DNA from 2 places in the Pseudomonas benzenivorans genome. Region 1 is predicted to be linked to the other one. Evidence: predicted binding sites of a transcription regulator. Region 1 holds the regulator's gene; the other holds the start of a gene.

What was found. Region 1 encodes FliA, which starts transcription of late flagellar genes. Its sites were predicted from a motif close to CTAAAGTTTNNNNNNNNNNNGCCGNTAA; they were not measured.
Region 2: motA (flagellar motor stator protein MotA) is a predicted target of FliA. The motif match lies at 3,030-3,057, and genes of this name have one in related genera.

Annotation. Positions count from the first base shown of each region.
Region 1 covers NZ_CP073346.1:4,164,474-4,179,416, reverse strand. The annotation lists gene KDW96_RS19630 (DUF2802 domain-containing protein) at 1-74, opposite strand, end outside; gene KDW96_RS19625 (chemotaxis protein CheW) at 78-557, opposite strand; gene KDW96_RS19620 (CheW domain-containing protein) at 658-1,470, opposite strand; gene KDW96_RS19615 (ParA family protein) at 1,558-2,346, opposite strand; gene motD (flagellar motor protein MotD) at 2,399-3,268, opposite strand; gene KDW96_RS19605 (flagellar motor protein) at 3,281-4,021, opposite strand; gene KDW96_RS19600 (protein-glutamate methylesterase/protein-glutamine glutaminase) at 4,047-5,168, opposite strand; gene KDW96_RS19595 (chemotaxis protein CheA) at 5,213-7,450, opposite strand; gene KDW96_RS19590 (protein phosphatase CheZ) at 7,461-8,249, opposite strand; gene KDW96_RS19585 (chemotaxis response regulator CheY) at 8,269-8,643, opposite strand; gene fliA (RNA polymerase sigma factor FliA) at 8,779-9,525, opposite strand; gene fleN (flagellar synthesis regulator FleN) at 9,522-10,352, opposite strand; gene flhF (flagellar biosynthesis GTPase FlhF) at 10,467-11,768, opposite strand; gene flhA (flagellar biosynthesis protein FlhA) at 11,784-13,907, opposite strand; gene flhB (flagellar biosynthesis protein FlhB) at 14,039-14,943, opposite strand, start outside.
Region 2 covers NZ_CP073346.1:1,965,859-1,982,142, forward strand. The annotation lists gene rsgA (small ribosomal subunit biogenesis GTPase RsgA) at 4-1,035, shown strand; gene motB (flagellar motor protein MotB) at 1,083-2,117, opposite strand; gene motA (flagellar motor stator protein MotA) at 2,124-2,975, opposite strand; gene KDW96_RS09265 (HDOD domain-containing protein) at 3,089-4,615, shown strand; gene KDW96_RS09270 (rhodanese-like domain-containing protein) at 4,661-5,476, shown strand; gene asd (archaetidylserine decarboxylase) at 5,512-6,375, shown strand; gene KDW96_RS09280 (cyclic-di-GMP receptor FimW-related protein) at 6,623-8,440, shown strand; gene KDW96_RS09285 (EAL domain-containing response regulator) at 8,504-10,573, shown strand; gene serB (phosphoserine phosphatase SerB) at 10,628-11,842, opposite strand; gene KDW96_RS09295 (AhpA/YtjB family protein) at 12,018-13,496, shown strand; gene KDW96_RS09300 (PqiC family protein) at 13,575-14,282, opposite strand; gene parC (DNA topoisomerase IV subunit A) at 14,428-16,284, opposite strand, start outside.

The DNA of each region.
Region 1 (14,943 bases):
GCGGCCAGCCAGACGCAGGCGCCGACCAGTCCCAGACAGACCAGTGCGAGCACCAGCAGCGCGACCCCGAGCATGACTCAGATACTCTCCAGCTCGGACCACTCTTCCTCGCTCATCATCTTGTCCAGCTCGACCAGAATCAGCAGCTCGCCGTTCTTGTTGCACACGCCCTGAATGAACTTGGCCGACTCGTCGTTGCCGACATTCGGCGCGGTCTCCACCTCGGATTGCCGCAGGTAGACCACCTCGGCCACGCTGTCGACCAGGATGCCGACCACCTGCTTGTCCGCCTCGATGATGACGATGCGGGTGTTGTCGCTCACCGGCGCCGAGTCCAGGCCGAAACGCTGGCGGGTGTCGATGACCGTCACCACGTTGCCGCGCAGGTTGATGATGCCCAGCACATAGCTCGGCGCGCCCGGCACCGGGGCTATTTCGGTGTAGCGCAGCACCTCCTGGACCTGCATCACGTTGATGCCGTAGGTCTCGTTGTCCAGGCGGAAAGTCACCCACTGCAGAATGGGATCTTCGGCACCCTGTGCGGAATTTTTCTTCATGTCCCTAGCCTCGTCATTAGCCGCGCGGTGCGGCGTGCGCGGAGCAAACCGCTGGTTATCATCTGTCGGGCCCGCACACGGCGCGCCCGACGCTGTTCAATCAGTGCAGCTGGCCATTGACCATGCGCTTGGCCGCGCCACTGGCGATAAGCTCGGCCAGGGCTGCCACATCCAGCAGGGCGCACATGTGCTCGATCACCGTGCCGGCCAACCACGGCCGCTGGGTACGCTGGCCGCGCCACTTGATCTCGTCCGGGTCCAGGCGGATCGAACGGCTGACCTGATGCACCGCAAGCCCCCACTCGTAGCCCTCCACGGAAATCACGTACTGCAGGCCCTGGCGGAAATCGTCGCGATAGCGCTCGGGCATGACCCAGCGCGCGGTATCCAGCACCTTCAGGTTGCCGGCCTGGCACGGCAGTATGCCGAGAAACCAGTCCGGCTGGCCGAACAAGGGGGTCAACTCCTGGCCGGCCAAAGGATAGATCGAGCCCAGGCACACCAGCGGCACTGCCAGCGTCAGGCCGGCGACATCGAACAACAGGCACTCGAACGGCTCCTGCGCCCAGTCCGGCCGCCCCTCCAGCTGCAGCAGGGGCGGCCGCGGAGCCTGTGGCGCGGGCCGATTCAATTCGGCGATCGGCTGGATCAGCTGCGCTGGCGCCTCGGCCACGACCTCGGCCTCGCGCGGCGCTGGCGGCTCCATGGGCGTGCTGGGCAACGGTTCGACCAGGGCGAGCGGCGGCACAGGCAGCTGGCGGGCATCGCGCACCTGCTCCTCCAGCACGGCCGCCTGGAACTCATCGAGGACACTGCTCTCGGCCAGCTCGATAGCAGCCTCCTGCAACAAGCTGTCCAGATAGGACTGCAAGGCCAGTTGGGGACGCGAAGCGGTGGCAAGTGGACGACTCATAGATGAAATCCGCAACAATGACCTGTACAGCCTATCGGCCGCAGGCGCGGCAGACTTGAGCGATTCTGCGCAGCATCTTCATACATCTCAAGCCACCTGCGCGGCCGGCTGCTGCCCCAGCAGGTGCTTGAGCAGCGCACGGTAGGCAATGGTGCCGCGGCTGTTGTGATCGAACTGGGAAGGCGTCAGCCCCGCGCGGCTGGCATCGCGCAAGCGGGTGTCGACCGGGATGTAGGCCGGCCAGAGGTTTTCCGGGTAACTGTTGCGCAACACGCGCAAGGTGCTCAGCGAGGCCTGGGTGCGGCGATCGAACAGGGTCGGCACTATGGTGTAGGGCAGCGCCTGCTTGCGCGAGCGGTTGATCATTGTCAGCGTGCTGACCATGCGTTCCAGCCCCTTCACCGCGAGAAACTCGGTCTGCACCGGGATCGCCAGCTGCTGGCTGGCCGCCAGGGCATTGACCATCAGCACGCCCAGCAGCGGCGGGCTGTCGATCACCGCATGATCGAAGTCCTGCCACAACTGGGCCAGGCTCTTGGCAATCACCAGACCCAGGCCGTTCTGCCCCGGCGATTGCCGTTCGAGGGTGGCCAGGGCCGTGCTCGAGGGCAGCAGCGACATGCGCTCGTGGCTGGTCGGCAGCAGCAACTGCTGCGGCAGGCCCGCGGGCACACTGCCCTGATGCAGGAACAGGTCGAAGGTGCTGCGCTCCAGCGCATCCGGATCATGGCCGAAATAGCTGGTCATCGACCCGTGGGGGTCGAGGTCGACCACGACCACGCGCTTGCCGGCATCGGCCAGCAGGCCGGCCAGGGCGATGGAGGTGGTGGTCTTACCGACGCCACCTTTTTGATTGGCTACTGCCCAGACTCTCATCTTCTTCATCCTCCCGGTACAGGCAGGGCCCGACCGAGAACAGGCGCCGCCCTCATGGGGCTGGCGACGGGGAATTGACGACACCGGTTTGCGATGCCTGCGCTGTAGGCGTTGCTGCAGGTTGCATGCCAGCACGCTGCAATGCCGGATCGGGTCGCGCATTGGCGCTGCCGACCCCGGCAACGCTGCGACGGACATCCAGGTTGCGGGAAATCACCAGCACCACCCGACGATTGCGCGCCCGCCCTTCCGCCGTGGCATTGTCGGCCACCGGCTGAAACTCGCCATAGCCCACCGACGCCAGGCGCTGTGGTTTGACCCCATCCATGGCCAGCATGCGCACAATACTCGCGGCGCGCGCCGCCGACAGCTCCCAGTTGGTCGGAAACTGCGGGGTCTTGATCGGCAGGTTGTCGGTGAAGCCCTCGACATGCACCGGGTTTTCGTAGGGCGCCAGGATTTTGGCAACCTTTTCGATGATCGTGAACGCCGCATTGTTCGGCAAGGCGTCGCCACTGGGAAACAGCAGGCTGGAGCTGAGTTCGATCTCGATCCACAGCTCATTGCCGCGCACCTTGAGCTGCTCGGCCTGGATCAGGTCGCCGAACGCCTCGCGTACGCTGTCGGCGATGTCCTTGAGTGAATCGGCGGCCGCTTGCTCGCCGCCCTCATCGGACAGCGCAGGCTCTGGTGCACTGCTGCTCAGGCGCTGCTCGCCCACGGCAATCGGCTGGAGCGAGCGCTCGGGCTGGTTGAACACCCCGACCAGGCTGTCCGAGAGCACCTTGTACTTGCCCTCGTTGATCGAGGAAATCGAGTACATCACCACGAAAAAGGCGAACAGCAGGGTGATGAAGTCCGCATAGGAGACCAGCCAGCGCTCGTGGTTTTCATGCTCTTCGTGGTGCCGTCTGCGGGCCATGGCTCGTCCCTGTCAATCCATGAAGCCTTGCAGCTTCAGCTCGATGGAGCGCGGGTTCTCGCCCTCGGCGATGGACAGGATGCCTTCGAGCAGCATCTCGCGGTAGCGTGACTGGCGCTGGGCCACGGCCTTGAGCTTGTTGCCGATCGGCAGCAGCAACAGGTTGGCGAACCCCACCCCGTAGATTGTAGCGACGAACGCCACGGCGATACCGCTGCCGAGCATGCTCGGGTCGGCCAGGTTGCCCATCACGTGGATCAGGCCCATCACCGCACCGATGATGCCGATGGTCGGCGCATAGCCGCCCATGCTCTCGTACACCTTGGCCGCCTGCATGTCGCGGCCCTCCTGGGTATACAGGTCGACCTCGAGAATGCTGCGAATGGCCTCGGGCTCGGCGCCGTCCACCAGCAATTGCAGGCCCTTGCGCGCATAGGGGTCGATCTCCGCGTCGGCCAGCGCTTCCAGGCCAAGCAGGCCCTCCTTGCGCGCCGTCATGCTCCAGCCGACGACATGATTGACACCGCCGGCCAGATCGACCCGTGGCGGAAAGAAGATCCAGCGCAGTATCACCAGGGCCCGCTTGAACACGCTGACCGGCGCCTGCAGGAATGCCGCGCCCAGGGTGCCGCCGATCACGATCAGCGCCGCCGGGCCGTTGAGCAGGGCCGCCGCATGCCCGCCCTCTAGGTAGTTGCCGCCCAGGATGGCGACGAACGCCAGGATGACGCCGATGAGGCTCAGCACATCCATGCGGACGCACTCGCGGCAATATTCATTACAGGCAGGCCTCGGTCAGGTGCCTGGCAATCTCCTCGAGACCGTAGACGGCGTCGGCCAGGTTGGCCTTGACCACCGCCATCGGCATGCCATAGATCACGCAGCTGGCCTCGTCCTGTGCCCACACCTGGCTGCCGCCCTGCTTGAGCAGGCGCGCGCCCTCGCGACCATCGGCGCCCATGCCGGTGAGCACCACCGCCAGCACCTTGTCATGATAGGACTTGGCCGCAGAGCCGAAGGTGATGTCCACACAGGGCTTGTAGTTCAGCCGTTCGTCACCCGGCAGGATGCGGATCGCACCGCGCCCGTCGATCATCATCTGCTTGCCGCCAGGCGCCAGCAGCGCCATGCCGGGACGTAGCAGGTCGCCATCCTCGGCCTCCTTCACGTTGATCCGGCAGAGCTTGTCCAGGCGCTCGGCAAAGGCCTTGGTAAAGGCCGCCGGCATGTGCTGGATCAGCACGATGGGCGCGGGAAAGTTGGCCGGCAGCTGGGTCAGCACACGCTGCAGGGCCACCGGACCACCGGTCGAGGTGCCGATGGCGACCAGCTTGTAGGCCTTGCGCTTGGGTGCCGCGCTGGCTGCCGGCGTGCCGCCTGCCACAGTCGCGTGTGGCGATGGCGCCGGGCGCGCGAGCGCGCTTGGCGTCGTCGGCCTCGACGGCGCGGCGGTAGCGGCTGATGCGGAGGCCGCCGGCGCTACCACGCCGACACTGCGCCTGTTGCTGCGGGCGATGCTGTGCACCTTCTCGCAGAGCAGCTGCCTGACCTTCTCCGGGTTGCGCGAGATGTCCTCGAAGTTCTTCGGCAGAAAATCCACCGCCCCGGCATCCAGGGCGTCGAGGGTGACCCGTGCGCCCTCGTGGGTCAGAGAGGAAAACATCAACACCGGGGTCGGACAGCGTTGCATGATGTTCCGCACCGCGGTGATGCCATCCATCATGGGCATTTCATAGTCCATGGTGATCACGTCCGGCCGCAGGGCCAACGCCTGATCGATGGCTTCACGACCGTTGGTGGCGGTGCCTATCACCTTGATGTTGGCATCGGCCGAGAGAATCTCCGATACCCGCCGGCGGAAGAAGCCGGAGTCGTCCACCACCAGTACCTTGACAACCATACACACTCCTAAGCGACGCGGCCGAGGGCCCCGCCGCCAATCAATCAGATGCGCCGCGCATAACGTTTGAGCATGCTCGGCACGTCGAGAATCAGGGCGATTCGCCCATCGCCGGTGATGGTCGCGCCAGACATGCCCGGAGTGCCCTGGAGCATCTTGCCCAGCGGTTTGATCACCACCTCCTCCTGGCCGACCAACTGATCGACGACGAAGCCGATGCGCTGGCTGCCGACGGTGAGAATCACCACATGGCCTTCGCCCTGCTCCTCGTGTGCGGCGTCACGCACCAGCCAGCGCTTGAGGTAGAACAGCGGCAAGGCCTTGTCGCGCACGATCACCACTTCCTGACCATCGACCACGTTGGTGCGCGACAGGTCGAGGTGGAAGATCTCGTTGACGTTGACCAGCGGGAAGGCGAACGCCTGGTTGGCCAGCATCACCATCAGGGTCGGCATGATCGCCAGGGTCAGCGGCACCTTGATGACGATCTTCGAGCCCTGGCCCTTGACCGAGAACACGTTGACCGTGCCGTTGAGCTGGGAAATCTTGGTCTTCACCACGTCCATGCCGACGCCGCGGCCGGACACGTCGGAGATCTCGGTCTTGGTCGAGAAGCCCGGGGCAAAGATCAGGTTGTAGCACTCGAACTCGTTGAGGCGCTCCGCCGCGTCCTTGTCCAGCAGGCCCTTTTCCACCGCCTTGGCGCGCAGCACGTCGGCGTCCATGCCCTTGCCGTCGTCGGAGATCGACAGCAGGATATGGTCGCCTTCCTGCTCGGCCGACAGCACCACCTTGCCGCCACGGGGCTTGCCGGCGGCTTCACGCTCGTCGGGAGTCTCGATGCCGTGATCGACCGCGTTGCGCACCAGGTGCACCAGCGGGTCGGCCAGGGCCTCGACCAGGTTCTTGTCCAGATCGGTTTCTTCGCCGACCAGTTCCAGGTTGATCTCTTTCTTCAGGCTGCGCGCCAAGTCGCGCACCAGGCGCGGGAAGCGCCCGAACACCTTCTTGATCGGCTGCATGCGGGTCTTCATCACCGCTGTCTGCAGGTCCGCTGTCACCACGTCGAGATTCGACACGGCCTTGGACATCGCCTCGTCGCCGCTATTGAGGCCCAGGCGCACCAGGCGGTTACGCACCAGCACCAGTTCGCCGACCATGTTCATGATTTCGTCCAGGCGCGCGGTGTCGACCCGCACGGTGGTCTCCGCCTCACTGGCCGGCGCCACCTTTTCGGCCGCAGCCGGCGCAACCGGACTCGCGGCCTTCACCGGCTCGGCCTTGGCAGGCGCCTTGACGGCGGCCAGGGCCTTCGCCGGCTCCGCTGCCTTGGCGGGAGCAGGTGCCGGGGCTGGCGCCGGCGCGCTCGGCTCGGTGAATTTGCCCTTGCCATGCAACTGATCGAGCAGGGCCTCGAATTCATCGTCGGTGATCTCGTCACCGCCAGAGCCACCCGCTGCCGCCTCGGCAACAGCCGGGGCAGGCGCCGTCTCTTCCACACTGGTCACGGCGGGCGGAACGAACTGCCCCTTGCCATGCAGCTGATCGAGCAGCGCCTCGAACTCGTCGTCGGTGATCTCGTCGGAGGTTACCGCCGGGGCGGCGCCAACCGCAGCCGCCAGCGGCACTTGCTGGCTCGCACCGGCGGCCACGAACTGCCCCTTGCCATGCAATTGGTCGAGCAGTGCCTCGAACTCGTCGTCGGTGATTTCATCGGCGACGGCAGAAGAGGTGACCGCTACGGCGGCCTCGGCCGGCGCCTCGTGCAGGGAGTCCAGCAACTGCTCGAATTCGCTGTCGGTTATATCGGCCGGAGCCGCCGCAACCGGGGGCGGGGTCGGCTCGGCCGGAGCCCGTGACGCCACAACCGGCGCCGCGACTTCGTCCGCGCTGGCCGGCTCGGCCAGGCGGGCCAAGGCAGCCAGCAACGCCTGGCTGGCCGGAGTCGGTTCGACTCGCTCGCGCACCTGACCGAACATGCCGTTGACCGCGTCGAGTGCTTCCAGCACCACATCCATCAGTTCGGCGTCGACTCGCCGCTCACCCTTGCGCAGAATGTCGAAGACGTTCTCCGCGATATGGCAGCACTCCACCAGTTCATTCAACTGGAGGAAGCCGGCACCACCCTTGACGGTATGAAAGCCGCGAAAAATCGCGTTGAGCAGGCTCATATCGTCCGGGCGGCTCTCTAGCTCGACCAACTGTTCTGACAGTTGGTCGAGAATTTCGCCGGCCTCTACCAGGAAGTCCTGGAGGATCTCTTCATCGGCGCCGAAGCTCATAAACGTGCTCCTAAAAACCTAAGCTGGAAAGCAGATCGTCGACGTCATCCTGGCTTGCGGCGACGTCTTCACGCTTATCGGCATTAATCTGCGGACCTTCACCATGGGAAGGCTCTTTTTGTTTTATTTGTTCGGCACGTAACGCCTGATGGTCGTGCTGGATGCCGGCGAACTGATCGACCTGACTGGCCATCAGCACCAGTTTCAGCAGGTTGCTTTCCACCTCGGTGACCAGCTGGGTGACCCGCTTGATCACCTGACCGGTCAGGTCCTGGAAGTCCTGGGCGAGCAGGATGTCGTTGAGGTGCTCCGACAGCTTGGCGCCATCGCGCTCGCTGCGGGCGAGGAATAGCTCGATGCGCTTGGCCAGCTCGCGAAAGCCTTCGGCACCCATTTCCCGACGCATGAAGCGTCCCCACTCGGCGCTCAGGCTCTGCGCCTCGCTGCCGAGGTCGTTGACCAGCGGCGCGCTCTGCTCGACCAGGTCCATGGTCCGGTTGGCCGCCTTCTCGGTCATCGTCACCACGTAGTTCAACCGTTCGGTGGCATCGGTGATCTGCGAGACTTCCTTGGCATGGGGCATGCGCGGGTCGAGCTGAAAGTTGACGATGGCGTTGTGCAATTCGCGCGTCAGCTTGCCGACTTCGTGGTACAGACCACGGTCGCGCGCTTTATTGAGTTCATTGATCAGCTGCACCGCTTCGCCAAAATTGCCTTGATCCAGGCTGTCGACCAACTGGCGAGCGTTTAACTTCAGGGTCGACTCGAGGTCGTCCTTCTGGCAATCATCGTGTTCCATAGCGCCCTCGCGGCAGACATCAGCCGTTGACCCGCTCGAAGATCTTTTCGATCTTTTCTTTCAGCACCTGGGCTGTGAACGGTTTGACTACATAACCATTCACTCCGGCTTGTGCAGCCTCGATGATCTGGTCGCGCTTGGCTTCTGCGGTGACCATCAGCACCGGCAGGTGCTTGAGCCGCTCGTCGGCCCGCACGGCCCTGAGCAGGTCGATGCCTGTCATGCCCGGCATGTTCCAGTCGGTCACCAGAAAGTCGAAGCTGCCACTGTGCAGCATCGGCAATGCGGTGGTGCCGTCATCGGCCTCTGCGGTATTGGTGAACCCCAAATCGCGCAGGAGGTTCTTGATGATCCGGCGCATCGTTGAGAAATCATCAACGATGAGGATTTTCATGTTCTTGTCCAAGTCGACCTCCGTACAGTCCTAAACGTAACCAGCCCCTGGCTACGCCCTTAATCGTGAAACCGGCCTGGCAGAGCGTTGCGAAACCACTGCACCGGCAATGTTCATCAGCACCCTGCTAACGGCTCAGTGCGCGCGCCACTCGACCAGTCGCGCGCGCAGACGTGCGGCGCACTGGCTGTGTATCTGGCTGACGCGCGACTCGCTGACCCCCAGCACCTCGCCAATCTCCTTGAGATTCAGCTCTTCATCGTAATACAGCGCCAGCACCAGCCTCTCGCGCTCCGGCAGGTTGGCGATGGCATCGGCCAGCGCCGCCTGGAAGCGCTCATCTTCCAGATCACGAGAGGGTTCTTGATGGGTGGCGTTGGCGTCTTCGCTCAGCCCGCTGTGCTCGCCGTCCTGCAACAGATCGTCGAAGCTGAACAGCCGGCTGCCCAAAGTGTCGCCAAGAATGCCGTAGTAATCTTCGAGACTCAATTGGAGTTCGGCCGCAACCTCGTGATCTTTAGCGTCACGTCCCGTTCTGGCCTCAATTACTCGAATCGCATCGCTGACCATGCGGCTGTTGCGGTGCACCGAGCGTGGTGCCCAGTCCCCCTTGCGCACCTCATCGAGCATGGAGCCGCGGATGCGAATGCCGGCGAAGGTCTCGAAACTGGCGCCCTTGCTGCCGTCGTATTTCTTCGCGGCCTCGAGCAGGCCGATCATGCCGGCCTGGATCAGGTCGTCCACCTGCACGCTGGCCGGCAAGCGGGCCAGCAGGTGATAAGCGATACGCTTGACCAGGGGCGCGTGGCGCTCGATCAACTGATGCTGTGAGTCTTGTGTCTGCGCCTTGCTATACATACGAAGTCCGGGAGCTGCTGTCATACCGCTGAGTCCGCGGTTGGTTGTTGCACCAAGCGCTCGACGAAGAATTCCAGATGACCGCGCGGGTTGGCCGGCAGCGGCCAGGCGTCGACCTTTTGCGCGATTGCCTTGAACGCCAGGGCGCACTTGGAACGCGGAAACGCCTCGTACACCGCCCGCTGTTTCTGCACGGCCTTGCGTACCGTTTCATCGTAGGGCACCGCGCCGACATACTGCATCGCGACATCGAGGAAACGGTCGGTGACCTTGGTCAGTTTGGCAAAAAGATTGCGGCCTTCCTGCGGACTGTGCGCCATGTTCGCCAGCACGCGGAAGCGGTTCATGCCGTAGTCGCGATTGAGCAGCTTGATCAGCGCGTAGGCATCGGTGATCGAGGTCGGCTCGTCGCAGACCACCACCAACACTTCCTGGGCCGCGCGAACGAAACTGACCACCGAATCGCCGATGCCCGCGGCGGTGTCGATGATCAGCACATCCAGGTTGTCTGAGATGTCGCTGAACGCCTGGATCAAGCCGGCATGCTGCATGGGCGAGAGCTGCACCATGCTCTGGGTGCCTGAGGCGGCCGGGACGATGCGAATGCCGCCCGGCCCCTGCAGAATCACGTCACGCAGGTCACACTCGCCACTGACGACATCGGCCAGGGTGCGCTTGGCGGTCAGGCCGAGCAGGACGTCGATGTTGGCCAACCCAAGGTCGGCGTCCATCAACATCACCCGTCGGCCGACATCGGCCAGGGCCAGCGCCAGATTCACCGACACATTGGTCTTGCCGACGCCACCCTTGCCGCCGGTCACCGCGATCACCTGTACGGGATGCATACCCATGTTCTCTACACACCTTGTCTAAGGTCGACTGGAGCCACTTGGTTAAGCGTACCCCGCCAATCCGACAGGAGGCCAACCCGCGCCTCATGCCATTGAGTCATTGCCGCAGCACCACTAACCGGCGCGGCGGGCCGGCTGCTGATAAAGGCCGGCGAACATCTCGGCCATCGTATCTTCACTCGGTTCTTCCGGGGCCTGCAGGCCGACCGCCCGGCTCACCAACTGGTGGCTGCGCGGCACCTGGAGGTCATCGGGAATCCGCGGGCCATCGGCCACATAGGCTACTGGCAGGCGCTGGCCGATAGCCAGCCCCAGCACCTCGCCGAGGCTGGTGGCCTCGTCCGCCTTGGTGATAATGCAGCCGCTCAGGCCACAGCGCTTGTAACTGTGGTAGGCGGCCTTGAGCACCTGGCTCTGACTGGTGGCCGCCATGACCAGGTAATTGCGCGCCTTGATGCCGCGACTGGCCAGGGCCTCCAGCTGCATGCGCAGGGCCGGATCGTTGGCCGGCAGGCCGGCGGTATCGATCAGCACCACGCGCTTGCGCGCCAAAGGCGCCAGGGCCTGGGTCAGCGACTGGCCAGGATCGACCAGGGTCACCGACACGCCGAGGATACGACCGAGGGTCTTGACCTGTTCCTGGGCGCCGATGCGATAGCTGTCCATGCTGACCAAGGCAATGCCCTGGGCGCCGTACTTGAGCACGTAACGCGCCGCCAGCTTGGCCAGGGTGGTGGTCTTGCCCATGCCGGCTGGACCGACCAGGGCGATTACGCCCCCCTCTTCCAGCGGTTCCTGCTTCGGCGTCTGAATCGCATGGGACAGGTGCGCCAGCAGCATGCGCCAGGCCTGCCGGGGCTCGGCGACATTGGCCACCCGCTCGAGCAGCACACGCGCCAGCTCGGCGGGCAGGCCCATGCGCTGCAGGCGGCGCCACAGGTTGGCCTGCTGCGGGCGACGGCTCTGCATCTGCCCCCAGGCGATCGAACCGAGCTGGACTTCGATCAGCTCACGCAGGCCATGCAGCTCGGAACGCATGGCATCGAGGGCATTATGGTCGGTGCTCGCCCGGCTCGGTGCCTGGGGCTTGGCCAGGACCGCGGCCAGGCTGTCGGCCGGCATACTCGGCTGCGCGCCAAACAGTTGGCGATCCTTGCCCTCGTCGGCCTGCGCCCGGGTGGTCAGTTCGGCCTGGGCCGAGGCAATGCGCGACTGGGTCTTGCGCAGTTCGGCCTCCAGCGCCGGGTTCGGCTGGCGGGCCGGGGCGGCAGGAACCTGATAATCCAGCGCGGCGGTCAGCTCGACACCGCCGGCGACCCGGCGATTACCGATGATCGAGGCGTCCGCGCCCAGCTCATCGCGGACCAGCTTCATGGCTTGACGCATATCGGCAGCGAAAAAGCGTTTGACCTGCATGGCCTGTGACCTCGGTTAGTTCTGGCCTACCGTCGCAACGATGGTGACCTGCTTGTTGTCTGGAATTTCCTGGTAGGCCAACACATGCATGCTGGCCACCGACAGCCGCGCGAACCGCGAGAGCATCGCCCGGATCGGACCGGCCACCAGCAGAATCACCGGCTTGCCGAGCATTTCCTGGCGCTGCGCCGCCTCCACCATGGAGCGCTGCAGCTTCTCGGCCATGCCCGGCTCCAGGAGGATGCCATCCTCGGAGCCTTGCCCGGCCTTCTGCATACTACTGAGCAATATCTGTTCCAACCTTGGCTCGAGGGTGATCACAGGCAGCTCCGGCTCTAGTCCCACAATGCTTTGCACGATTGCCCGGGCCAGGGACACCCGCACCGCCGCCAGCATCGCGGCGGGATCTTGACTCTTCGGCGCCACGTTGGCGATGGCCTCGGCGATGGTGCGGATGTCGCGCACCGGCACCTGCTCCTGCAACAGCGCCTGCAGCACCTTGAGCAGGGTCGACAGCGACACCAGGCCCGGCACCAGCTCCTCGGCCAGTTTCGGCGAGCTCTTGGCCAGCAGCTGCAGCAGCTGCTGGACCTCCTCATGCCCGAGCAGCTCATGGGCGTGCTTGTGCAGCACCTGGTTGAGGTGGGTGGCCACCACCGTACTGGCGTCGACCACGGTGTAACCGAGCGATTGCGCCTGGTCGCGCTGACTGACCTCTATCCACACCGCCTCCAGGCCGAACGCCGGATCCTTGGCTGCGACCCCGTTGAGGGTGCCGAATACCTGACCCGGATTGATCGCCAGCTCGCGATCCGGAAACACCTCGGCCTCGGCCACGCTGACGCCCATCAGGGTCAGGCGGTAGGCGTTCGGCAGCAGGTCGAGGTTGTCGCGGATATGCACGGACGGCATCAGGAAGCCCATCTCCTGGGACAGCTTCTTGCGCACCCCCTTGATGCGCGCGAGCAGCTGCCCCCCCTGGTTACGGTCGACCAGGGGAATCAACCGATAGCCAACCTCCAGGCCGACCATGTCCACCGGGGTGACATCGTCCCAGCCCAGCTCCTTGACCTCCTGGGCCTTCTGCGCCGGCAGCAGTTCCTGCTGGCGCTGCACCTCCTTGACCTCGCTCTCCTTGACCTTGCGCTGCTTGTTGGCGATCCAGTAGGCGGCGCCGGCAGCGACCAGGCCGAGGCTGATGAAGGAGAAGTGCGGCATGCCGGGCACCAGGCCCATGGCAATCATGATCGCCGCCGCCACGGCCAAGGCCCGCGGCGAAGCGAACATCTGCCGGTTGACCTGGGCGCCCATGTCCTCGGAGCTGGACACCCGGGTGACCATCACCGCCGCGGCGGTAGACAGCAACAGCGAGGGAATCTGCGCGACCAGGCCGTCACCGATGGTCAGCAGGGTGTAGACCTTGCCGGCGTCGGCAAAGCCCAGGCCATGCTGGAACATGCCGATGGCGATACCGCCAATCAGGTTGATGAACAAAATCAGCAGGCCGGCGATGGCATCGCCACGGACGAACTTGCTGGCACCGTCCATGGAGCCGTAGAAGTCGGCTTCCTGGGACACCTCGGAGCGGCGTTTCTTGGCCTCCTCCTGGTCTATCAGGCCGGCGTTCAAATCGGCGTCGATGGCCATCTGCTTGCCCGGCATGGCATCGAGGGTAAAGCGCGCACTGACCTCGGAGATGCGCCCGGCGCCCTTGGTGACCACCACGAAGTTGATGATCATCAGGATGGCGAACACCACGATACCGACCACGTAGTTGCCACCGATCACCACCTCGCCGAAGGCCTGGATCACCTGGCCGGCCGCACCGTGGCCATCATGCCCATGGAGCAGGACGACGCGGGTCGAGGCGACGTTCAAGGCCAGACGCAGCAGCGTGGCCGCCAGCAGGATGGTCGGAAATACCGCGAAATCCAGCGGCCGCAGGGCGTAGATGCTGACCAGCAGCACCACGATCGACAGGGCGATGCTGAAGGTGAACAGCACGTCGAGCAAAAACGGCGGGATCGGCAGCATGACCATGCCGAGCATGACCAGCAGCAGCAGCGGAATGCCCAGATTACCGTGACGCAATCCCGACAGATTGCTGCGCACATCACCGAGCACTTGCGAACGATCTATTGCCACTTCCCTACCCCAGCCGGCTCAATATTTTGACACTCGAAGGTGCCCTGGAAGGGGTACCGCAAGAAGCGTTCCAAGTTGCGGCCAGCTGACACCTGCAACGTCTCGGCCGCCTGGGTTGTGAGCAGCTAGTCGTCGCGGCGCAGATCCGGTGGGATCGGCACGTCCGGCAGCGGCCCCGGGCGCTTGCCCTTGCCGGCCTGGTACTGACGCAGCTGGTAGACATAGGCCAGCACCTGGGCCACGGCCAGGTACAGGCCCGCAGGGATTTCCTGGTCCAACTCGGTGGAATAGAACACCGCCCGCGCCAGGGCCGGCGACTCCAGCAGCATGACCTTGTGCTCCTGGGCGATCTCGCGAATCTTCAGCGCGGTGAAGTCGCCGCCCTTGGCCAGCAGCACCGGGGCACTGCCCTTGGCCGGGTCGTACTTCAACGCCACGGCGAAGTGGGTAGGGTTGGTGATCACCACGTCGGCCTGGGGCACGGCCTGCATCATGCGCCGCTCGGCCATCTCCCGCTGCAGCTGACGAATGCGCTGCTTGACCTCGGGCTTGCCCTCGCTGTCCTTGTACTCGTCGCGTACCTCCTGCTTGGTCATCATCAGCTTCTGTTTGTTGTCCCAGAGCTGGAACGGCACGTCCACGGCGGCGATCAGAATGATCCCACAGGCCATCCACAGGGCGCTCCAGCCCACCACCTGGGTCGCGTGCAGGATCGCGTTCTCCAGCGGCTCATGGGCCATGGCCAGCAGGTCGTCGCGGTCGGCGGCCAGCACCGCCAGGGCCACCAGCAGGATCACGCTGAACTTCGCCAGGGCCTTGAGCAGCTCGACCAGCGCCTTGGCCGAGAACATGCGCTTGAGCCCGGCCAGGGGGTTCATCCGGCTGAGTTTCGGCGCCATGGCCTGGGCCGAGAACAACCAGCCGCCCAAGGCGATGGGCCCGACGATCGAGGCGATAAGCAAGGCCAGGAACAGCGGCAACAGGGCTTCGATGGCCACCTGTGCCGAGGCCATCAGCCAGATGACCATGT
Region 2 (16,284 bases), 2.2 Mb from region 1:
CCCATGGCCAAACGCCAACTCAACCGCCGGCAAAGCTGGCGCATCGAAAAGATCCAGGGCGAGCGCGCCGCCCGCGCCGCCAAGCGCGAGTCACACGCCGTAGAGATCCTGGAAGGCGGTGACCTCGGCCCGGAACAGACAGGCCTGGTGATCGCCCACTTCGGCGTGCAGGTCGAGGTCGAAGCCGAGGAAGGCGAGCAGCGCGGCCAGGTGTTCCGCTGCCACCTGCGCGCCAACCTGCCGACGCTGGTCACCGGCGACCGCGTGGTGTGGCGCGCCGGCAACCAGGGCATCGGCGTGATCGTTGCCCAGCTGCCGCGCGTCAGCGAGCTGTGTCGCCCCGACAGCCGCGGCCAGCTCAAACCGGTGGCGGCCAACGTCGACCTGATCGTCATCGTCTTCGCGCCACTGCCGGAACCCCACGCCAATCTGATCGACCGCTACCTGGTGGCTGCCGAGCACGCTGGCATCCGCCCGCTGCTGCTGCTGAACAAGGCCGACCTGATCGATGAGCAGAACGCGGTGGCGCTCAACGCCATGCTCGCCGTCTACCGCCAGCTCGGCTACCCGCTGCTGGAGGTCTCGGCCCACCACGGCGACGGCATGGAAAAGCTCAAGCAGCAGCTGGACGGCCACGTCAGCGTCTTCGTCGGCCAGTCCGGGGTGGGCAAGTCGTCACTGGTCAACAGCCTGCTACCCGGGGTCGACACCCGGGTCGGTGCGCTGTCGGAACTGACCGGCAAGGGCACCCACACCACCACCACCGCGCGGCTGTTCCACTTTCCCGGCGGCGGCGAGCTGGTCGACTCCCCCGGCATTCGCGAATTCGGCCTGGTGCACGTCAGTCGCGACGACGTCGAGGCCGGCTTCATCGAGTTCCACGAGTTGCTCGGGCAGTGCCGGTTCCGCGACTGCAAGCACGACCGCGAACCCGGCTGCGCGCTGCTCAAGGCGCTGGAGGAGGGACGCGTCCACCCGCAGCGCATGGCCAGCTACCGGCACATCCTCGCCAGCCTCCCGGAAGCCGACTACTGATACGACCAGGCCGCGATCACTCGCGGCCTGGTCTCAACGGGTGCTGGTCACTGCTCTGGCGGGTTGAATTGCAGCACCCCGTCCTCGAAGATGTTCGAGCGAGGACTCAGCCCCTCGGTCGGCACCGGCGGCGTTGAGTCTCCCGCAGACGCCGGCACTTCAGGCACGGTCTCCACCGGTGTCGCCGAGGATGCCGACTCGTCCCCCGGCAGCTCGCCCTCGATGGCACGCTGGGCCTTCCTGGTCAGCACGACGATATCGATGCGCCGGTTGATCGGATTGAGCGGGTCCTGCCGGTCGAACAGGGCCGAGGAGGCATACCCCACCACCCGCGCCACCTGCTCCTCGTCATAACCGCCGGCCACCAGCACGCGGCGGGCGGCATTGGCGCGATCGGCAGACAACTCCCAGTTGCCGAAATCGCCCGTGCCCGCGAAGGGCTTGGCATCGGTGTGACCGCTGATGCTGATCTTGTTCGGTACCGCCTTGATGGTGTCGACCATGGCCAGCAGAATGTCTTCGAAATAGGGCTGCAGCTGCGCACTGCCGAGGTCGAACATCGGCCGGCTCTCGGCATCGACGATCTGGATGCGCAGGCCATCCTGGGTGATCTCGAACAGGATCTGATCCTTGAAGCGCTGCAGCTGGGGATTTTCCTCGACCTTGTTCTGCAACTCCTGCAGCAGCAGCTCCAGGCGCTCGCGCTCCAGCTCCTCGGCCAGACCTTCGGCCAGTTCCTCCACCTGCTGCGAGGCCGCATCAACCGGCTCGCTCTCACTGTCCTGGGTGACCGCAGGGTCCTGAACCTCCGGATTCAGCGTGCGCTCCGGCGCCGGTGTTGGCGACCCGCCGAGGTCAATTACATAGGGGCTGGCACTCTCGCTGAAGCCGATCGGGTCCTTGAAGTACCCGGAGATCAGCTTCTTCTGCTCAGGCGATGCCGAGGACATCAGCCACATCACCAGGAAAAACGCCATCATCGCCGTGGCGAAGTCGGCGAAGGCGATCTTCCAGGCGCCACCGTGGTGGCTGCCGGCAGTCTTCTTGACCCGTTTGACGATGATCGGCTGGTTGTTTTCCATGGTTCATCAGTTCCCGCGCATCGCCTGTTCCAGCTCGGTGAAGCTCGGGCGATGGGCCGGGAACAGGGTCTTGCGGGCGAACTCCACGGCCAGCGACGGCGGCATGCCCGACGCCGAGGCCACCAGCGCGGCCTTGATCGCTTCGAATACGTTGAGCTCCTCCTTGGCGTCGTGCTCCAGCGCGGAGGACAGTGGACCAAAGAAACCGTAGGAAGCGAGAATGCCGAGGAACGTACCGACCAACGCGGTGCCGACCTTCTCACCGATTTGCGCGTTGTCGGCCTCGGCAAGAATCGACATGGTCAGCACGATGCCCAGCACCGCCGCGACGATCCCCATCGCCGGCAGACCGTCGGCAACCTTGGACACCGCATGCGCAGGATGCTCTAGGTCTTCCTTCAGGCTGGCCAGTTCCATGTCGAACAGCCCCTCCAGCTCGTGCGGGGCCATGTTGCCGGACGACATGATGCGCAGGTAGTCGCAGATGTACGCGGTCATCCGCTCATCCTGAAGGATCGCCGGGTACTTGCTGAAGATCGGGCTGGCCGCCGGGTCTTCGAGGTCGGCCTCGATGGCCATCATCCCCTCTCGTCGGCTCTTATTGAGGATCTCGTAGAGCAGCCGCAACACTTCCAGGTAGAAGGTATGGGTGAAGCGCGAACTGAACATCTTCAGGGACTTCTTGAAGACGCGCATGAAGGTACTGCCCGGATTGGCCTGCAGGAAGCCCCCCAAAGCAGCGCCGCCGATGATCATCACCTCGAAGGGGTGCACCAGCGCCATGAACTGTCCCCCGGACAGGATGAAGCCGCCGAGCACGCTGGCGATGACCACAATGATGCCAATGATTTTTGCCATAGGAAGGAAACTTGCAGCAGCCAGAGAAAGGGATTGTTTAAACAACCCTTCTATTTATCGGAAGTTATGCGCGAGACTATAGCCTGTTAAGGTCAAAAGCCAGCTCGCCCCACATGCCGACGCCCTCCCCCCGCAGTCTCGACGCCTGGCTCAAACAGCTGGACAAGCAACTTTTGCCGGTGCCTGCCGATTGTCACCAGCGGGTCTGTCGCGCCCTCGGCGACAGTCGCCGCTCGCTACGTTACATCGCCGACCTGATGCAGGGCAGTCCGGCCCTGGCCCTGCGGGTGCTGCGCGAGGCCAATCGACAAACCGGCGCCCTCGGCGAACCGGCGGAGAGCCTGGAGAATGCGATCGGCCGCCTCGGCTTGCAGCGCACCGAGGAGCTGCTGCACCGCCAGCCGACCCTGCCGGCCGAAGATATTCCTCGGGCCCTGCGGCAGGTCCAGCTGATCAGCCAACATGCCAGCCAGCAGGCCAACGGCCTGTTCGCCGGGCGCCTGGCAAGGCTGTGGCAGGAGATCCACTGGGGCAGCCTGCTGTTTCTGGCGCCGGTGTGGACCCTACTGGCCGCGCAGCCGGAGCTGTTCGACCAGTGGGAGCAACGGGTGCTGATCGAGGGCGAGCCGGCCAGCCGAGTCGAGCAGGAACTGCTCGGCGTGCCCCTGCTCCAGCTCTGCCTGGCGCTGGCCGAGCATTGGCGACTGCCGGAGTGGGTAGTCCAGGGCTATCGCCTGCTGACCCAGGACCGCCGCCTGCTGATCAAGGCGCTGCATATTGCCCGCGACAACGAACACCCGCTGCATCAGCAACAGTTGCTCGATGCCGAACCCCAGCTGCGGCGCTGGCTGACCCAGCCGGGAAACACCATCGTCCTGGCCAACGGCCTGGCCCTGTCGGCGCATCAGGCCTGGAGCAGCCCCCACAGCCTGCGCTGGCAGCGCCTGACGGGCCTCTACCTGCAGCTGCCGCTGCACGAGGTACAGCAGCAAATCCATCAGCAAGCCGCCCAGAGCGCGCGCCAACATGCGGTGAGCGGCCTCTGGCACCCGGCCGAAGCGCTGCTGTGGCCAAGCGGAGCCCTCCATTTGCGCGTCCCCGCCCAGGCGACCGGCGCCCCGCCGCCGCCGAAAGTGACGGAAGTCGATGAGTGGCGCCACTTGTGCACCCAACTGCTCGCCCAACCCAGCGCTTTCCACAACCTCGAACAGCTCGGCAGCGCCGCTGGCCAGGCCTTGCAAGCCTGCGGCCTGCAGCGGGTGTTGCTGCTCATGGCGGATCGCAGCCATAGCCGTTTGCGCGCGCTGTACCACGCCGGCCTGGATCAGTCGGCGACCGGTCTGCTTCTCGAGCCACAGCACAGCCAGGTGCTGCGCCGACTGCTCAAGGAGCCCGGACAGCTGCGCCTGACCCCCGGCAACTTCGCCCAGTTTTCCGCCCTGCTGCCTGGTGCACTGAAGCTGCTGTTTCCCAGCGAGCACCTGGTCTTTCGCTCACTGGTCTGCAACGGCCGGGTCGCGCTGTTGCTGGTGGTAGACCGCCAGGGCAGCCCCTTCAGCGAGGCCAACCTGCAGGCCTTCGGCAAAACCGCACAATGCATCGAGCGCGCCCTGGCCAGCTTTGCCAAACGCACACCCTAGGCTTTCCGCTACAATTCGTGCCCTTCACCGACTATGAGGTCCAGCATGACTGCCTTCGACGAGTTGCCGTTGGTCATCGAGCCCGCCGACCTGGCCAGCCGCCTGCACGCTCCCGAGCTGATTCTGGTCGACCTGACGAGCGCGGCGCGCTACGCCGCCGGACACATTCCCGGCGCCCGCTTCGTCGAGCCGAAGCGCACCCAGCTGGGCCTGCCGCCCGCGCCCGGCCTGCTGCCGGCGCGCGCAGACCTGGAGCAACTGTTCGCCGAGCTCGGGCACAACCCGGACGCCGTGTACGTGGTGTACGACGACGAAGGTGGCGGCTGGGCCGGGCGCTTCATCTGGCTGCTGGATGTCATCGGCCACGGCCGCTACCACTACCTCGACGGCGGCCTGCCGGCCTGGCTGGCCGAGGATCGGCCGCTGAGCGGCGAGCGACCCGCCCCCCATTCCGGCGAACTGTCGCTGAACCTCAGCGAAGCCCCCGGCGCCAGCCGTGAATACCTGCACAGCCGCCTGGGTGCGACCGACCTGGCGATCTGGGACGCCCGCTCGCCCGCCGAGTACCGTGGCGACAAGGTGCTGGCGGCCAAGGCCGGACACATTCCCGGCGCGGTGAACCTGGAGTGGACCGACTGCATGGATAAGGCCCGCTCCCTGCGCATTCGCCAGGACCTGCAACAGCAGCTCGAAGACCTCGGCATCACCCCCGACAAGGAGGTGATCACCCATTGCCAGACCCACCACCGCTCCGGCCTCACCTACCTGGTGGCCAAGGCCCTCGGCTACCCGCGCGTGAAGGCCTATGCCGGCTCGTGGGGCGAGTGGGGCAACCATCCCGACACCCCGGTCGAACGATGAATCGCCGCGCCCCGGCCGGCCCTTAAGGAAACTCGATGAAACAGCGTCTATTTATCCTCAGCCAGTACCTGCTGCCCCATCACCTGCTGTCGCGGCTGATCGGCTTCGCAGCGGAGTGCCGCGCGCCCTGGTTCAAGAACCGCCTGATCGACTGGTTCATCAAGCGCTACCAGGTGGACATGAGCGAAGCGCAAACCGAGCAAGGCAGCGCCTTCGAGCACTTCAATGCCTTCTTCACCCGCGCCCTGAAGGACGGCGTCCGCCCGCTGGACGACAGCCCGGACGCGGTGCTGTGCCCCGCCGATGGAGCGATCAGCCAGCTGGGACGCATCGAACACGGGCGCATCTTCCAGGCCAAGGGCCACAGCTTCAGCGCGGTCGAACTGCTCGGCGGCGATGCGCAGCGCGCTGCGCCATTCATGGGCGGCGAGTTCGCCACCGTCTACCTCTCGCCCAAGGACTACCACCGCGTGCACATGCCCCTGGCCGGCACTCTGCGGGTAATGATCTACGTGCCGGGCCGGCTGTTCTCGGTCAACCAGACCACCGCGGAGAATGTTCCGGAGCTGTTCGCGCGCAACGAGCGGGTGGTTTGCCTGTTCGACACCGAGCGCGGCCCCATGGCCGTGGTGCTGGTCGGGGCGATGATCGTGGCCTCGATCGAAACCACCTGGGCCGGGCTGGTCACCCCCCCCAAGCGCACGCTCAAGACCTTCCGCTACGATGCAGCGGCCCGCGCGCCGATCGCCCTGGACAAAGGCGCCGAACTCGGCCGCTTCAAACTGGGCTCCACCGCCATCGTCCTGTTCGGCGCGAATCAGGTGCAGTGGGCCGAGCAGCTTGGCGCCGACAGCAAAGTGCGGATGGGCCAGCGACTCGGCGGCAAGCGCGACACCTGATCCAGGCTCCCCTCCCCCCGGGCAGTCCTCACCGGCTGCCCTGACGCCAAGACACACCGCCACTTTCCTAGCGCTCGACAGTCAAAGACTTACCGATCGCCGCGAACGCAGCCGCGCCGGAATCCTGTCACAGTGCACGTAGGTGGCGCTGTCTAGGGCTGCGCCCTCGTACGGATGCTGCTAGAGTCTGCAACATTATTATTAGAACGACTCGCCTCAGCTGTTGGCGTTGGAGTCTCCAATTTAGATGGATAAACAGAGCCCTCACCAGCTGCTCCGCGTCCCCACACCCAACAAGCAGGGCCTGTCCTTCTGCGATGCCAGCCCGCGCGACCTCAAGCGCTGGATCGGTGGCTTGCCCAAGGCCAACATCGGAGAAACGGCCCGCCAGTTGTACCAGGCCCTGGTCGAACTCAATCAACTGCTGGCGTCCACGGACGCGCGCCTGCAACTGCTGGAGCTGCTGAGGCCCGAGGTGTATTACGTCTGCAAGCACCTGGAGCGGCACTTCCTTAACCAAGCCATCGTCCTCGACGAACGCCCGCGCAAGGTCGCCAACCTCTGCCAGGCCCTGCAGAACCACCTGGCGGTCGGCTACAAGCTGGTCATCTCCCAACTGGCGCCGCAGTCCGGGCGCGAGATTGCCCAGCCGCTGACACTGGCGCTGCAGCGCGCGACCCACAGCCTGTGCGCGCCGCTGATTCGCACCAGCCAACTCTATTGCCCGGTACCCGAAGGCCTGTGGCTGGAGCTGCACCAGCTCTACCAGATCGCCCTCGAGCGCAACCTTCATCGCGTGGCAGTCGGCGACCCCCTGGCCTCCCATACCAAAGGGCTGAGCATCGAGCAGAACTATCTGGTGGCGCTGATGCTCGGCAGTGCACGCTGCAACCAGATGCGCCAGAACAGCATCGCACGCCTGGCCGAGGTCCTCGAACCCTGGAGCGCACTGGTTCGCCTGCAGCCGGGCGATGCGCCCGCCAGCCTGTTCGCCGTGGCACCTCTGCAGGACGGCCCGCCGCGTTACAGCTCGCTGTTCCAGCCCCGCGAGCGGCAGCAGGCGCTCGGCATCGACCCGAGCCCCCTGGTCGATGCCATCAAGGAATACCTGCTGCTGCCGGCCGAGGACCGCGCCAGTGCCCGTCTGCTGGTTCCCGAAGGTTTCAGCCAGGACCTGCTGCAGCACCTCAGCTCGGCCTGGGGCGATATCGCCGAGCGAACCTTTCAGCGCACCCCGGGCCAGGGCGCGCTGACCCTGTGCATCGGCATGAGCGCGCTGCATTTCTTCCTGTCCAACCGACGCCCCTTCAGCCAGATGCTGCAGTCGCCCAGCGCCAGCAGCTCCGCGGTCTTCAAGCCTAGCAGTGGCGCGCCCGACGTCTGGTCCAAGGCGTTCGACGCCCAGCAAGCGACCAACTGGGAGCACGGGCTGCCCTTCGAGGAGATCGAATACAGCAAGCCCCCCTCGAAAACCGCCCAGGGCGGTCAGCACGCGACCGCCGAGAGCGAAGAAGGCTACCCGACCTACGCGCTGCCGATAGTCAACCACAGCCCTGGCGGCTACTGCCTGTCCTGGCCGAAGGAGGTGCCCGGCCAGCTGCAAGCCGGCGAGCTGCTCGGCATGCAGGACAGCCCCACCCAGGGCTGGAGCGTCGCCGTGGTGCGCTGGATTCGCCAGGTACGCGGCGGCGGCACGCAGATGGGCATCGAGCTGATCGCGCCGCATGCCCAAGCCTGCGGCCTGCAACTGGTACGCAAGGCCGAGCAGAGCAGCCAGTACCTGCGAGCCTTGCTGCTGCCGGAAATCAGCGCGATCTCCCGCCCGGCGACGCTGATCACCCCGCGACTGCCCTTTCAGGAAGGCAACAAGGTGATGATCAACATCAGCGGTACCGAGCGCCGCGCCGTGCTCAGCCGCCGCCAGACCAGCACCGGCAGTTTCAGTCAGTTCGAGTACCGCAGCCTCGACCAACCCGGCAACGCCCCAGGGAAGCCCGTCACATCCCCGGGAACCCGCAGCGCAGATGGGGAGGAAGACTTTGACTCGCTCTGGAAGTCGCTGTAGATTGCCGATTCATCACCTTTTGTCGCCTTTTCGCGCCCGTTCGGCGCAAACCTGATCCCCGCCATGGCCATCGAAAAAAAAACTATTCGGCTGCTGATACTGGAAGACTCGCAGAATGAGGCCGAACGCCTCGTCAGCCTGTTCCGCAACGCCGGCCGCGCGACCCGGGTACACCGCCTGAGCTCGAGCGAGGACCTGGCCGAAGCCCTGCAGCAGAGCTGGGACCTGCTGATCGCCGCGCCCAGCAGCGAACACCTCGCCCCCGGCGAGGCCATCAGCGCGATTCGCCGCCAGGCCAAGGACATCCCGGTCATCCAGCTGCTTGCCGACAACGACTCCGACAGCATCACCGAGGCCCTGACCCTGGGCGCCCAGGACGCCCTGCCGCAAGGCGAGGATGAGCGCCTGGTACTGGTCGCCCAGCGCGAATTGAGCAACCTGGAGGAACGCCGCGCGCGGCGCGCGGCCGAGGTGGCCTTGCGCGAAGCGGAAAAGCGCTGCCAACTGCTGCTGGAAAGCTCGGTCGACGCCATCACCTACGTGCATGACGGCATGCACATCTATGCCAACCGCGCCTATCTCGAGCTGTTCGACTACCAGGACGCCGACGAACTGGAAGGCATGCCGATGATCGACCTGATCGCCGCCGCCGACCAGGCAGGGTTCAAGGATTTCCTGAAGAGCTACCAAGGCCTCGAGGGCAGCGCCGAGCTGGCCTGCGCCGGGCTCAGAGCCAGCGGCGATACCTTCCCGGCCCGGATGAGCTTCTCCCCGGCCAGTTATGACGGCGAGCCCTGCATTCAGGTGGTGATTCGCGGCGAAGTCGGCAACGCCGAGCTGGAGGAAAAGCTGCGCGAGATCAGCAGCCAGGACCTGGTTACCGGCCTGTACAACCGCAACCACTTCCTTGGCCTGATGGACGCCGCCGCCGAGCGTGCGGTAAAAGCCGGCCAGCCGGCCAGCCTGGCCTACATCCGCGTCGATCACTACGCCAGCCTGCTCGCCGAAGTCGGCCTGGCCGGAATCGACTTGCTGCTGACCGACCTGGCCAGTCTGTTGCGCGCGCACTTCCCCGGCGATGCGCAGCTGGCCCGCTTCGGCGACGACGTGTTCACCGTACTGCAACCCGGCCTGACGCCGGAGCAGTCGCAGGCAAGCTTGACCAGCTTGCTGAAGAAAGTCGAAAGCCACCTGTTCGACATCAGCGGCCGCACCGCCCAGACCACCCTGTCGATCGGCATCGCCGGCCTCAGCGAAAAGACCACCAAGGCCCAGGAGGTGGTCAACCGCGCGCAACGCTGCGCCGACGACCTGAGCGACGGCAATGCCCTGAAGCTGTTCGACCCTTCCGCCGAGCTGGCCGCCGCCGCCAACCGCGGCAGCATTGTGGCCATGGTCCAGCAGGCCCTTGAGCACAACAGCTTCCGCCTGCTGTTCCAACCGATCATCAGCCTGCGGGGCGACAGCCACGAGCACTATGAGGTGCTGCTGCGCATGCTCAATCCGCAGGGACAGGAGGTACCTCCACCGGACTTCCTCAACGCGGCCAAGGATGCCGGGCTCGGCGAGAAGATCGATCGCTGGGTGATACTCAACTCGATCAAGCTGCTCGCCGACCATCGCAGCAAGGGTCACAGCACCCGTCTGTTCATTCACCTGTCTAGCGCCAGCCTGCAGGATCAGACCCTGCTGCCCTGGCTCAGCGTGGCCTTGAAGGCCGCTCGCCTGCCCTCGGATGCGCTGGTCTTCCAACTTAGCGAGCCGGACGCCATTGCCTACCTGAAGCAGGCCAAGGCCCTGAGCCAGGGCTTGCACGAGCTGCACTGCAAGGTCGCCCTGAGCCAGTTCGGCTGCGCCCTGAATCCGTTCAACACGCTCAAACACCTGCAGCTGGACTTCATCAAGATCGACGGTTCGTACTCCCAGGACCTGAGCAAGCCCGACAGCCAGGAAGCCTTGAAGACCCTACTGGCCAGCCTGCACGCCCAAGCCAAGCTGACCATCGTGCCCTTCGTCGAGAGCGCCAGCGTCCTCGCCACGCTCTGGCAGGCCGGGGTCAACTACATCCAGGGCTACTACCTGCAGGCGCCCAGTCAGTCGATGAATTACGACTTCTCCTCCGACGACGAGTGACGCAACGCCAGCCCCATGAAAAAGCCGCCCGCGGGCGGCTTTTTCATGCCTGGCCTATTCCAGCCCGTCGCGGTCGCGGAACCCCAGCAGGTAGAGGATGCCGTCCAACCCCAGGGTGGAGATGGCCTGCTTGGCCGACTGCTTGACCAGCGGCTTGGCGCGGAACGCCACGCCCAGCCCGGCAATCGCCAGCATCGGCAGGTCATTGGCGCCATCGCCCACGGCAATGGTCTGCTCCAGGCGCAAGCCTTCCTTCTCCGCCAGTTCGCGCAACAGGTCGGCCTTGCGCTGGGCATCGACGATCGGCTCGACGGCCACGCCCGTGACCCGGCCATCGACTATCTGCAGTTCGTTGGCAAACACGTAGTCGATGCCCAGCTTGGCTTGCAGCTGCTTGGCGAAATAGGTGAAACCGCCCGAGAGGATCGCGGTCTTGTAACCCAACCGGCGCAGCTCGCTGAACAGCGTTTCGGCACCCTCGGTCAGGCGCAGCGAGGCGCCGATATCGGCCAGCACGGTTTCCGGCAGCCCCTTGAGCAGGGCCAGGCGCTCCCTGAAGCTGGCGGCGAAGTCCAGCTCGCCGCGCATGGCCCGCTCGGTGATCGCCGCGACCTGTTCACCGACCCCGGCCGCCTTGGCCAGCTCGTCGATCACCTCGGCCTCGATCAGCGTCGAGTCCATGTCGAACACCGCCAGGCGACGGTTGCGGCGAAACAGCGAATCGCGCTGGAAGGCGATATCCACGTTCAGCTCCTGCGCCACGCTGAGGAACTCGGCACGCAGCGCCGCCGGATCGGCCGGTTCGCCGCGCACGGAGAACTCGATGCAGCCCTTGCCCTGCTCCGCCGGGGTATCCAGCGGCATGCGCCCGGACAGGCGGTCGATATGGTCGATATTGAGGCCATAGCGGGCGGTGATCGCACTGACCCGCTGCAACTGCTCGGCAGTGACCTTGCGGGTCAGCAGGGTGACGATATGCCGGGCCTTGCCCTGGCCGCCCACCCACTGCTGGTAGTCCGCCTCGGAAACCGGTGTGAAGCGCACCTGCTGATCCAGCTTGTAGGCGGTGAACAGCACATTCTTGAGCACCGAGGAGGCCTGCTCGGTGCCGGGAATCTCGACCAGGATGCCGAACGACAGGGTGTCGTGGATCACCGCCTGGCCGATGTCGAGGATATTCACCCCGCCCTGGGCCAGCACGCCGGTGATGGCGGCGGTAAGACCCGGGCGGTCCTCGCCGGTGATATTGATCAGGACGATTTCGCGCACGGCGCACCCCCAAGGCTCGGTGAACAGATGGACAGCTCGCCGAATGACCGGCAAGCGGGAGAAAAGCCGCACATTCTACCCATTTTCGCGGCCGTACGGGCATGCGCGGCGCTTTGCCCGCTGCAGGGCGGTCGCTATACTGCGCGGCAACTCCAGTCGACAAGAGCCGAGCTCTGTGAACCGGCCCGCCCCCGTAAAGCCCGACAACTTCTTCCTCCTGCTGTTCCAGGCCCTGCGCCAGCGCCGGGTTCCCCTGGCCCTGCGCATTGCCAGCCACAGCCTGCTGCTGGTGGCCCTGGCGCTGGTGATCTATGCCTGGGTCATCGGCATGCAGTTCAAGCAGGCCATGCAGCAGCAAGCCGAAGCCCTGGGCACCAGCCTGATCACCCAGACCGCGGCGTCGGCCACCGAACTGCTGGTCTCCAACGACATTCTCAGCCTCAACGTGCTGCTGAACAACCTGGTGAAGAACCCGCTGGTGGCCCATGCGGCCATCTACAGCGTGGACAACCGCCTGCTCGCCGAAGCCGGCGCCCGCCCGAGCAAGAGCATGCTCGGCGAAACCGAGGGCCTTTACTCGACCCCCATCACCTTCCAGGAGGTGATCGCCGGCCAGCTGCGTATCAGCCTGGACATGCGCCAGTTCCAGCAGCCGATGACCATCAGCCTGCAGAGCATGGGCATCCTCAGCCTGATTCTGCTGGCGCTGACCCTGAGCCTGAGCCTGCGCCTGGGCCGCCATATCTCCACGCCGCTGCTGCAGCTGCGGGTCTGGCTGCGCGATCCGGACGACCCGGCGCCCGGCGCCGGCCGCCAGGACGAGATCGGCGACCTGGCGCGCCAGCTGCAGTCTCGCCTGGTACCGGAGAAGCCGGAGCCCGAGCAGCCGGACGAAGACGCCGAAACGCGCGACGAGGACGACTACCCGCTGGAATCGATCGACCGGGAGCCGCGTTTCGCCGTGCCGAACCTGCGCGACGAACAGGACGACGACCTGACTGGCGAGGGCGACGAAGACCTCGACCCGTTCGCCGACCTGCAGGATGTCACGGCCGAACAGCCGCCTGCCGTCGCGCCGGCAACGCCACAACCGAGCGCGGTGCTGGCAATCCAGCTGGGCGCCCAGGAACAACTGCGGCGCCTGCCGCGGGCACGCCTGCTCGACCTGCTGCAGCGCTACCGCGATTGCCTGAACCAGGCTGCGGCGCTCTATCAGGGCGAGTTGCACACCCTCAGCGACGGCAGCAGCCTGATGCTGTTCCACAGCCGCGACAGTGGCGACGACTACCTGACCCACGCGATCTGCTGCGGCGAACTGATGCGTGCGCTCGGCCACGCCCTGCAAATCGAGGTCGCCGACAGCGGCATCACCCTGCAGCTGCAGCTGGGCCTGACCCAGGGCACCGAGCTGCTCGGCCTCAGCCAGGGCGACCTGCTGCTCAGCGACACCGCCCAGGAGGCCCTGGCCCTGTCTCAGCACAGCCGCAACCTGCTGCTGCTGGAACGGCGCATCGCCGAGGACCCGCTGGTTCGCCAGCGCAGCCGCATCCGCGCCATCACCAGCCCGGAAGGCGCCTGCTGCGTGGAGCGCCTGCTGGAGCCCTACCCGTCGCTGCTGGAGCGCCAGCTGGCGCACATGCACGAAAGCCACTGAGTGGGCAGCACCCACAAAAAAGCCCCGCCTTGAGCGGGGCTTTTTATGGACGACAGCTCAAGCCGGCGAGTCGGCGAGTCAGAAGCGAAAGACCTCGCCCTCGATCCTGATCGGCTCGACCACCGGCGCCTTCGGTCGAGCTGGCTTGGCCGCGGGCGCGACCGGAGTCTTCTTGCGTGGCTCCTCGGCCACCACCGGAGGCAGATTGCCGTACTCCTGCACCGCCAGGGCCACCTGCTCGACCAGCTGACGCATCACCAGGCTCTGGGCGCGCACCTGGTCGGCGATGGTGCCCTGATGGGCCTCCTCCAGGCGGACCAGGCGGCCGTCGAGGAGCTTTCCATCGGGGTTCAGCAGGCGCCAGTGCGCCTCGAGCACGGCCGGCAGCTGCGGCCCGGAATCCAGGCGGCTGATCGACAGCAGCACCTGCACCTGAGGCGTGAAACCGGGCGTCGCCGGCGCCATGGCCAGGCGCTGGCTGTTCAGCCGCGCGGCCAGTTGGCGCAACAGCTGGCGGTCGATGTCCGCCGCCAGACTGCCCGCCCAGCGCCCCTCGCTGGTCGCCGTCAGGCTGCCGTCGGGCTGGCGCTGCAGCAGCGCCTCGCGCTGCAGGTAGTCGGCAATCGACACCGGCCCCAAGAGCACGGCCACCCCGCCCTTCTCGTCAGGCAGCTCGGCGTTGCCACCGTCGAGCTGATACAACGGCACTGGCTGGTAGGCCGTACAGCCGACCAGACCGAGCAGGCCGGTCAACAGCAGGATCAAGGGAAGGCGCACTACAGTCATTACTCTCATCCGGCCGGCCTGGACTGCCGGCAGTCTAACCTGGGTTGGCGAACGCGCTCAGCCGACCTGGCGCATTCCATGGCCGACTATCATCCGCCAAAGCGCCGCACGACTCCAGCCTCGTGCGCCGCAAGACTCGGACGGTCTACTCGACCAGCAGCGCATCGACCCGCTGGAAACCGCGCGGCAGCTTGTTGCCGCGCCGCCCGCGCTCGCCCTTGTAGTGCTCCAGGTCGTCGGCCTTGAGCGACAGGGTGCGCTTGCCCGCCTGCAGGACCAGGGTCGCGCCGGCCGGCAGCACCGCCAGGTCGCTGAGGAACTCCTCGCGGCTGGCGACCCGCTCGCCGGGTATGCCGATGATCTTGTTGCCCTTGCCCTTGCCCAGCTGGGGCAGGTCGGCGACCTTGAACAACAGCAGCCGGCCCTCGGTGGTCACCGCGGCCAACCAGTCCTCTTCGCGACTGGCCAACGGCTTGGGCGGCACCACCCTGGCCCCTGCCGGCAGGCTGAGCAGGGCCTTGCCGGCCTTGTTCTTGGCCTGCAGGTCCTCGCCCTTGACCACGAAGCCGTAACCGGCGTCGGAGGCGATCACATAGAGCGCGTTGTCGTCCGGCAGCAACACACAGTCGAAGGTCGCCCCCGGCGGCGGCGCCAGGCGCCCGGTCAGTGGTTCGCCCTGACCGCGGGCCGATGGCAGCGAATGGGCGGCCAGCGAATAGCTGCGTCCGGTGGAGTCGATGAACACCGCGTACTGGTTCGAGCGCCCTGGCGCGGCCGCCTTGAAGCCATCACCGGCCTTGTAGGACAGGCCGGTTGCGTCGATGTCGTGGCCCTTGGCGCAACGCACCCAGCCCTTCTCGGACATCACCACAGTGATCGGCTCGGTCGGCAGCAGCTCGGTCTCCGACAGTGCGCGGGCCTCGGCGCGGGCGACGATCGGTGAGCGGCGGGCGTCGCCGTAGGTCTCGGCGTCCTTGATGATTTCGTCGCGCACCAGCTTCTTCAGCTTGGCTTCGCTGCCGAGCAGGGCCAGCAGCTTGGCCCGCTCCTTGGCCAGCTCGTCCTGCTCGCCGCGGATCTTCATCTCTTCCAGGCGCGCCAGCTGGCGCAGGCGGGTGTCGAGAATGTAGTCGGCCTGCACGTCGGTGAGGCCGAAACGCGCCATCAGCACCGGCTTGGGCTGATCCTCGGTACGGATGATGTGGATCACCTCGTCGAGGTTGAGGAAGGCGACCAGCAAGCCCTCCAACAGGTGCAGGCGCTTTTCCACCTTGTCCAGGCGGAACTGCAGGCGCCGGCGCACCGTGTTCACCCGGTACTCCAACCACTCACGCAGCATCTGCCGCAGGTTCTTCACCTGGGGCTTGCCGTCCAGGCCGATGACATTGGTGTTGACCCGGTAGCTGGACTCCAGATCGGTGGTGGCGAACAGGTGGGTCATCAACTCGTCGGCATCGACCCGGTTGGAGCGCGGGATGATGACGATGCGGCAGGGATGCTCGTGATCCGACTCGTCGCGCAGGTCGGCGACCATCGGCAGCTTCTTGGCCTGCATCTGCCCGGCGATCTGCTCCAGCACCTTGGCCCCGGATACCTGATGCGGCAACGCGGTGACCACGATGTCGCCATCCTCGATGCGGTACACCGCACGCATTCGCACCGAGCCACGGCCGGTCTCGTAGATCTTCAGCAGATCGGCGCGCGGGGTGATCACCTCCGCCTCGGTGGGGAAGTCCGGCCCCAGCACATGCTCGCACAGCTGCTCGACCGTGGCGTCCGGCTGATCCAGCAGACGCACGCAGGCCGCGGCGACTTCGCGCAGGTTGTGCGGCGGCACGTCGGTGGCCATGCCCACGGCGATGCCCGTGGTGCCGTTGAGCAGCAGGTTGGGCAGGCGCGCCGGCAGGGTCGCCGGCTCGTTGAGAGTACCGTCGAAGTTCGGCACCCAGTCCACCGTGCCCTGCCCCAGCTCGGTCAGCAGCACCTCCGAATAGCGCGACAG